2 regions of the Bradyrhizobium sp. ORS 86 genome follow, and region 2 is predicted to be linked to the other one. Evidence: riboswitches for the same ligand, from Rfam matches in the RefSeq annotation. Region 2 holds a riboswitch; the other holds the start of a gene.
The links. Region 2 has a riboswitch for fluoride ahead of P6U25_RS04900 (cation:proton antiporter). Riboswitches for the same ligand answer to the same signal wherever they lie in the genome.

Region 1 (4,416 bases), 1.9 Mb from region 2:
CGCGGCGGCCCTTGCCGAGCCGGGCAGCTTCCGGCGTTGCCTTCTTGAGCAGGATCGCGACCCGCTTGCGCACGCGGCTGGCCGCAAGTCTTGCCGCCAGTTCGGCCGACTCCGCCTTGCGGATGATCGTGGTCACGCCGGGCGCGGCCAGTGCCGAGACAAAGGCGACATCCTTCGCCTTGGACAAGCCGCCGACCCCTTCGCACGGCGCTTCGCGTGGCAGGTCGACGCGGATTGCAAGCCTGTCGGCATCCTCGATCCAGTCCTCCGCCTTGGTTCCGGTGATCATGCGGACATAGTCGCGGGTCTCGCGCGGTAAGTCGCTCTGCTTGGCGAGCCACTTCTGGATGCGGCCGGCGCCGGCGTTGTAGGCGGCAGCCGCAAGACCGAGATTGCCGAAATCGTCGCGCAGTTTGCGCAACAGCTTTGCGGATGCGGGCAACGCCTTGAACGGATCGAAGGGATCGTCGAGGCCGACTTCCGCGGCCGTCTCCGGCATGAACTGCGCAACGCCCTTCGCGCCCGCGTGGCTGACCTCGTTCGAGCGGAAGCGGCTCTCCTGCCAAATCAGACGCGCAAAGAACGCGACGGGAATCTCGCTCGCCTCGGCTGCTTGACTGAGGGCGTGACAGAACGCATCGATCGCGGAAGCCTGAGGCTTGAGCTCAGCTTGCTGCGGCTGACTCTCGGCGGGCCCTTCACTCTCGACCGTCGCACTCGGCTTCTCGCTGGCAGCCGCGCTCTCAATGAAGAGGGCCGCGAACGGGACGGCATCGGACACCGAATGTCTTGAGACAGGCGAGGCTTGAGTTGTTGGGGCGTCACTTGGGACGGGGTTTGGCGAACGTTCGAAATCGAACATCAAGGCGAGAAACGCGGCCAGCACCGCGACGATGAATCGCATTTGCTACGGAGGACCTCGATTGTGCTGTGAGCTGGGCGCAAATGCACTTCCGATAACGACTTTTTAACGGGTCGATTGGGGCGAAGCTGCGATCTTGCTTGTTCCATCGCAGGATCTCCGCGGTTACACGTGATGGAACTTCGAAGCTCTCCGTAGCTTTACGGAATGATCCACGCGTGGGATGCACGATGTTTCGGTCCCTTGCCGTTGTCCTCCTGCTCGTGTCGGCCGGGCCGACGGTTGCGGCACGGCTCGATGCCGCCGCCATCAATGACGCGGCAGCCCCGCCAGCAAAGCCGCCAAGCCGCGACCAGATCAACGCGTCCGTTGCCAAGCTCGAAATTCTGCTCGATCGCGCGCATTTTTCCCCTGGCGAGATCGACGGCAAGCTTGGCGAGAATGCACAGAAGGCGCTTGTGGCCTTCGCCGAGGCGAATGGATTGTCCTTCGACAAGGCGGTCACGACAGAGCTCTGGGACAAGCTTGCCGCTGTCAGCGATGGTCCTGCGATCGTCAACTACGAGATCGCCGAGGCGGACGTGAAAGGACCGTTCCTGAAGAAGCTGCCGGCAAAAATGGAGAACATGAAGAGCTTGCCGGCTCTGAACTATACCAGTCCGCGTGAAGCGCTCGCCGAGAAATTCCACATGAGCGAGGCATTGCTTCAGGCGATCAATCCCGGCAAGAAGTTCGACAAGGCCGGCGAAACCATTGCGGTCGCGAACGTTCTCCAAACCGGACATTCGACGCCGGTCGCACGTGTCGAGGTCGACAAGACGCGGCAGACGGTCAAGGCGTTCGACGCCAAGGGACAACTGCTCGCGTTCTATCCCGCGACGGTCGGCAGCGCGGAAAAGCCGACGCCGACCGGTACGCTGAAGGTGACGGCGATCAACAAGAATCCGATCTATCGCTACAACCCGAAATACCGCTTCAAGGGCGTCAAATCGAGGAAGCCCTTCACCATCAGGCCCGGTCCGAACAATCCGGTCGGCTCGATGTGGATCAATCTTTCTGCCGAGGGCTATGGCATTCACGGCACGGCCGATCCCGGCAGGATCAGCAAGGCGGCCTCGCATGGCTGCGTGCGATTGACCAATTGGGATGCGCATGCGTTGGCTGCCGTCGTCAAGCGCGGCACGCCCGTGACCTTCCTGGATTAGTTGTGCGTCACAAACGTCGATAACCCTCGTGGCAAGGAGGCAGAACGCGCGTCTCGGGACGATGCCTCGCCTCGCGATGACGGCCACGTGCGCACAACAACAACGCCGCCCGCTTGAAATACGTGCGAGCGGCGTTGGTTCTAGCCCCAGGAAGGTGATTGCAAAATCCCGGTATCTATAGGTCTACATACCCCCGCCCAAGGTTCATGTCCCAAATGGGCTATTCCTGGATATTGCGACGCGGGACTGTCAGGGCACCATCCCTGTCGGCTCTGCGGCACCGCGAAGCCGAAAAAGCGGCCGGGTTTCGGGAAGGTGCCCGGACGATCGGCCCTTGTGTTTGTCGCGGTCGCGCTTACTATCCGAATAACGGGGATGGAGTCCCCCAAAAACGCCGGACCGGCTGATGACTCCTGCGACGCTGCAACGCGAGCAGGAGGATCCATGCCCCACTCAGCACGTCCATTCTTTGCCCAGAGTTTCGCAACAAGACCGCAGAAGTCACGCGACGTCATCGCGCGGAGGCCGTCATGACGAGCATGTGGGCACTCGCGGCGCTGTGGCTCGGCTTGGCGTTGCTCGCCAGCCTGCTGTCGATTTGGCTGCGCATCTCCACCGCGCTGTCAGAAATTGTGGTCGGCACGATCGCGCAGCTTGTCATCGATGCGATGATTGGCTCATCAGTGCTTGGTACCGACGAATCCTGGATCAAGTTTCTCTCAGGCATCGGCGCGATCGTGCTGACGTTTCTCGCCGGAGCCGAACTCGACCCAACCATCTTCAGGCAAAAATGGCGGGAGGCGGCCGCAGTTGGCCTGGTGAGCTTCTTCGTTCCGTTCCTCGGTTGCGCGGCAGCGGCGCGCTATCTCCTTGGATGGGAGATCATGCCGAGCTGGCTCGCCGGCGTCGCAATGTCGACGACCTCGGTCGCCGTGGTCTATGCGGTCATGATCGAATTCGGCTTCAATACCACGGACTATGGCAAGACGGTGCTTGCCGCCTGCTTCGTGACCGACCTCGGCACCGTCGTCGCACTCGGTCTCATCTTTGCACCCTTTAGCTGGAAGACGCTGGTCTTTCTGGGAGTCGGCGCCGTTGTTTTCGCCATTCTGCCTTGGCTCACGCCGCGCTTCTTCCGTCTCTACGGTAATCGCCCCTCGGAGCTCGAAACCAAATTCCTGCTACTCTGTCTGTTCGGCATGGGGGCGCTCGCAACCTGGGCCGACAGCGAGGCGGTGCTGCCTGCCTATCTGATCGGCATGGTGCTGGCGGGCACGGTCGGGAAGGATCACGTGCTGGTGCGTCGGCTTCGCACGCTGACGTTTGGATTGCTGACGCCGTTCTACTTCATCCGCGCCGGATCGTTTGTCTCGCTCCCGGCGCTGGTGTCCGCACCGACGGCCTTCGTGTTCTTCCTGCTGGTGAAGATGTCCACCAAGATCGCCGGCGTCTTGCCTGTCACGAAATTGTTCGGCTCTCCGCGGAGGGAAGCGATGTACACAACGCTTCTGATGTCGACCGGGTTGACCTTCGGGACCATTTCGTCCCTTTATGGTCTCTCGCACGGGATCATCAACCAAAGCCAGTATTCGGCGCTGGTGGCCGCTGTGATCGGAAGCGCGGTGATCCCGACGATCATCGCGAACGCATTCTATCTTCCCTACCACTTGCTCCCTGACGTGCGCCTGAAGCAGGCGGCGATGCCGAGGCCCGCCAACACGCCAATTCCGGAGCAGGCTGAATAGTCGGAGCGCCCGAAGACGGCATGACCGCATCGCGAAGCGCGCCAGCGTCCGCCACTCGCTGCGACAATTCGACCCGACGGCGCGATCACAAATTCACTCAAGAGTGCATTGATATATGGAACACGCAAAACGCGAGTATCAGCTATGCGCGTTTTCCAGCCCTGCTCGCACACTTCTGACACGTTTTCGCTCCAAGGGTGTCAAACGAAAAACAACAACCATGATCCTGCGGGGCTGCGTATGCGGCGAACCTACGACAGAAGAAGAGTCATTTCGCTGTCATGTTCTCCATCATCAAAATCTTCGCTCACACGTCCTCGCAGCGCGACGACGCTGATATCCTTCTTGCTTGCGGCCATGAGCGTCAGCATGTCGGCGGCGCCGGCCGATGCAGCGTGTGTCACGGTCGGTATCGCAACGACGTGTAATGCAACTGCCCCCAATCCCTGGACGAGCACAATAGGCGCCGGTCCCGCTGCGCCGGCAGGCTCCAGCGTCGATGTGCAATCCGGCGCCAGGGTCGCCGTCGGGGATATGAACGCGATCAGCCTTGGCAACAGTGCGACTATCACTGTACGCAACAACGCTGTGGTCAGTGCGACCG
Region 2 (4,416 bases):
CTGAGGGACGAGAAGCTGTCATTCTCAGGTCTGTACGACGTTTGTCTCGCTATCAGCATGAACCGAAAGCCCGTCGGCAACGATCTGGAGAGCGCTGGCAAGGATCTCATCGTCATCACTGGCGCCAATACCGGCGGCAAATCGACGTTCCTGCGCAGTCTGGGCCTGGCCCAACTGATGATGCAGGCGGGCATGTTCGTGCCGGCGGAGAGGTTTTCAGCGGAGGTCCGGATCGCCCTGTTCAGCCATTTCAAGCGCGAGGAAGATGCTGCGATGGAGAGCGGAAAGCTCGACGAGGAGCTGAACCGAATGAGCGAGCTCGTTGAGCATCTTCGTCCGGGCGCGATGATACTCACGAACGAGTCGTTCGCGGCGACCAATGAACGCGAAGGCTCGGAAATCGCGATGCAGATCACGACGGCGTTGCTGGAGAAGGAAGTGAAGGTCGGCTACGTGACGCATCTGCACCAGTTCGCGCATCGTATGCATCAGAAGAAGCTTCCGAATGCGTTATTCCTGCGGGCGGAGCGCCAGCCGGACGGCACGCGGACCTTCCGGCTGGTCGAAGCCGCGCCGCTGCAGACGAGCTATGGGGAAGATCTCTACGCGAACGTATTTGGAGGGGACGAGTGGCCGACGGAATCCCGTCGGCTCTCAGCGGCTCGATAGCCTGGGCGAGAAGAGGCGGTGTGCTGAGCTAGGCTGGATCGATCCCGTCTAAATGGCCGGTTTCGTTGATCGCAAGAACACGAATCCGATCGCCGGTTATCTCGATCTCGTTGATGCAACAGGGCTCTTGCGTGAGCCTCCAGTAGGAGGAGAGCGGCAGGTCCGCGACCTGCAAAAGCAGCGCCCGGTTCACGCTGTCATGCGAAACCAGAACGACAGTGCCGTAAGGGTGTCTTTCGAGTGCGAGCCGGACCGCGTCCGCTGCGCGCGCAACGACGTCCTGCAGGGAGTCGCCACCCGGAAATCGCATCAGGTGGGGCGTGTTGAACCAGGTCGCGTGAAGCATCGGCTCTGAGGCTGCCATTTCCTCATGGCTCTTCATCCGCCACGCGCCATAATCGATGTCGTTGAGCGCTTCGATGCTCTCCGCCTCGATCCCGCACGCCCTCGCGATGGCAGAGCCGGTAGCGACGCAGCGCGACAGCGGGCTTGTGTAGACTCGTTCCGGCTGCCATTTGGATGCGATGCGCCCGGCAACCGCGAGCGCTTCGGCCTGTCCGCGCCTGGTCAGGGGCAGGTCCTCTCGTCCGCGAAAGCGGGCAGGGCGAATGCCCTCGACATGACCGTGACGGACCAGCAGGATCTTGATCAAGGTCAAACCTCATTTAGGCTTCATGTCAGGGTGGCTCTGGTGACGCTGGCATTCTACCGCCTCCAGTCGCGAGAGCGATGGATCGTTGAGCGCGCGGTCGGAGCCTTTCCTTGGCGGCGCCTCTCGTCCTGGTCTCCGTCGCCGTGGCTTTCCGCGCTTGCTATGGTCCGATTCCCAGTTACAATTGACAAACATTCAGGGGATGGGGTCCCCCCGTAACCGCCGATGAGGCTGATGACTCCTGCCGGACGCTTGCCGTCGGTGGGAGCGCGTTGCTTCAAATCCTTCCAAGCATCCAGCACGTGAGTTCGCCCGACGGCGCATCGCCGTCGTGTTGTTGGAGGCGCTAATGACGGGTGTTTGGGCTCTTGCGGCATTGTGGTTGGGCTTGGCGTTGATCGCCAGCCTTCTGTCGATCTGGCTGCGGATTTCGACCGCTCTGTCGGAGATCGTGGTCGGAACGATCGCGCAGCTCATCATCGGTGCTGTCATCGGATCGGCGGTGCTCGGGACGGATGAGTCCTGGGTCAAATTTCTCTCGGGCGTCGGCGCGATTGTGCTGACCTTCCTGGCAGGGGCGGAACTTGACCCCGTCATATTCAAGCTGAAGTGGAAAGAGGCGGCAGCCGTTGGGCTTGCCAGCTTCTTGTTCCCGTTCATTGGATGCGCCGCCGCCGCTCACTACTTGCTCGGCTGGGAGATCATGTCGAGTTGGCTTGCAGGTGTCGCCATGTCGACCACCTCGGTGGCGGTGGTTTATGCCGTGATGATCGAATTCGGCTTCAACACCACCGAGTACGGCAAGACAGTTCTGGCCGCCTGCTTTGTCACGGACCTCGGGACCGTGGTTGCGCTCGGGCTGATCTTTTCTCCGTTTACAATGAAGACACTGATCTTTCTCGGTATTGGCGCGGTGGTCTTCGGCGTGCTGCCCTGGCTGACCCCGCGGTTCTTCTGGCTGTACGGGGGGCGCCCGTCCGAACTGGAGACGAAATTTCTGCTGCTCTGCCTGTTCGAAATGGGGGCGCTGGCGACCTGGGCCGATAGCGAAGCCGTTCTTCCGGCTTACCTGATCGGGATGGTGCTCGCAGGCACTGTTGGAAAGGACCACGCCCTGGTGCGCCGGTTGCGCACTCTTACCTTCGGATTGCTGACGCCGTTCTACTTCATCCGGGCCGGTTCGTTTGTTTCCGTGCCTGCGCTCATCGCGGCACCGGCGGCATTCATCTTCTTCCTAGTGATCAAGATCGCGACCAAGATCGTGGGTGTCCATCCCGTCACCAAGTATTTCGGCTCTCCCAACAGAGAGGCGATGTACACGACGCTCTTGATGTCGACCGGACTGACCTTCGGCACGATCTCGTCGCTCTTTGGCCTGTCACATGGCATCATCAACCAGGGCCAATATTCCGCACTCGTTGCGGCAGTGATCGGCAGCGCCGTCATCCCAACGGTCATCGCCAATGCATTCTATCTCCCTCGCCATCTGCTGCCGCATACCGACGCGCAGCAGGCCGAGGAGGAGCCCGTAAGACCTCTTCGGCCCGCTGCACGCCGCGCCGAATGATGGAGGCAGCTATGTTCCGCAGAATTCTGCATGCCAACGACGGTTCTGAGCACGCATTCCACGCTTTGGCGTTTGCCATAACGATGGCCAAACAGAACAGCGCCGAACTTCACATGATTTGCGTGGAGGAAATTGACTACATGCCCGAATTTATCGAGGAGGTTCGGGAGGAGACCGGCACGGCAGCGCGCCGCTATCACTCGGTCATTCAGCGGGCGCGAAGCCTGGCCGAACAGAGCCACCTTGAGCTTCACACCCATGTGGTGGCCGGCCATCCGGTCCGGGACATCGTGGACTTCGCGGTTAAGATTAGAGCCGAGCTGCTTGTGATCGGCGCTACGGGTCATTCGGCGCTTTACGAACGGCTCATCGGCAGTCGCGCCGATCGCATCGTACAACTTGCGGCTTGCCCGGTGCTGGTCGTGAAATGAGGGCGCGACTTAGGTATCAAATAAAAAGGGGGTCGAACATGCAGCTACCGCGAGAAGCCATCCTCCTCAGGATCTTCTTTGGTGAAAATGATCAAGCGAACCATCACCCGCTGCACGAAGCGATCGTGCTGAAGGCCAGGGAGATGCACATGGCCGGCGCGACCGTGCTGCGAGGCGGCCTGGGGTTCGGCCATTCCGCACGCCTGCACACGGCGAAGATGCTGCGCCTTTCGGAAGACCTTCCGCTCGTCGTCGAGATCGTCGACACTCAGGAGAAGATCGATGCCTTTCTGCCCGTCCTCGACAGCATGATGAGCAGCGGACTGATCACGATGGAGAGGGTGCAGGTCCTGCAGTACGGAACCGAAATGAGACCTGTGCCAGGTTGAAATTCTGCGAAGCAAGAAAGCAGAGCTCCTGCGATGGCGGTGCAGCCAGCCACTATATCAAGCGCTCACGCCACCATCGTAAGGATAAACAGCGGTTCCTCATGTCGGTGGTTGCGTATGATTCCCTCCCTGGGCACCATTCGCTTTTCCACGCTGCGGTTCGATTTTGTACGATAGCGTGCTCGATGACCGGCGCGAACGGCGCTCGCGGATTTGCCTCCCCACAGCCCGCTAGATTTAAGTAGGTGCTGCTCATCAACCTGCGCTCCCGTGGCGACGGCGAGTCACGATCAAAGCGAATCGGCGAACTCGACCATTCGACGGCGCTGATCAGGGTCGGGCAACTGGCCGCGCATCGCGCCAGCGTTGTCCGTCATGTGGCCGGGATCACCGGTCCCGGGGATCACGGCCGTGATGCGCGAGTCGGCGAGCAGATATTTCAGGAAAAACTGCCCCCACGAGTTTGCGAACACCCGCGCCCAGTCCGGCAATTCCTTGCCGTGCACCGCCTTGAATAATCTGCCATTGCCGTAAGGCAAGGCGGTCAGCACGCCGGCTCCGATGTCGGCCGCCAGTGGCAGGATGGCTTTCTCAGCCCCGCGGTTATCGAGTGAGCAGTCGATCTGGACGAAATCAGGCTTCTCCCGTTCCAGCACAGCCTCGACTGCGCGATAGTCGCGGTGGAATGTCGAAGTGATACCGACATAG

Region 1: linked by a shared signal. The riboswitch ahead of P6U25_RS13435 (cation:proton antiporter) and the one ahead of P6U25_RS04900 (cation:proton antiporter) in region 2 are both predicted to bind fluoride.

Annotation. Positions count from the first base shown of each region.
Region 1 is NZ_CP120699.1:2,985,192-2,989,607, reverse strand. Features, by position in the region: gene P6U25_RS13445 (lytic transglycosylase domain-containing protein) at 1-904, opposite strand, end outside; gene P6U25_RS13440 (L,D-transpeptidase family protein) at 1,093-2,067, shown strand; fluoride riboswitch at 2,430-2,490, shown strand; gene P6U25_RS13435 (cation:proton antiporter) at 2,598-3,812, shown strand; gene P6U25_RS13430 (hypothetical protein) at 4,064-4,416, opposite strand, start outside; gene P6U25_RS13425 (autotransporter outer membrane beta-barrel domain-containing protein) at 4,401-4,416, shown strand, end outside.
Region 2 is NZ_CP120699.1:1,080,590-1,085,005, forward strand. Features, by position in the region: gene P6U25_RS04890 (MutS-related protein) at 1-669, shown strand, start outside; gene P6U25_RS04895 (histidine phosphatase family protein) at 698-1,321, opposite strand; fluoride riboswitch at 1,511-1,572, shown strand; gene P6U25_RS04900 (cation:proton antiporter) at 1,653-2,888, shown strand; gene P6U25_RS04905 (universal stress protein) at 2,900-3,319, shown strand; gene P6U25_RS04910 (DUF190 domain-containing protein) at 3,358-3,708, shown strand; gene P6U25_RS04915 (aldo/keto reductase) at 3,999-4,416, opposite strand, start outside.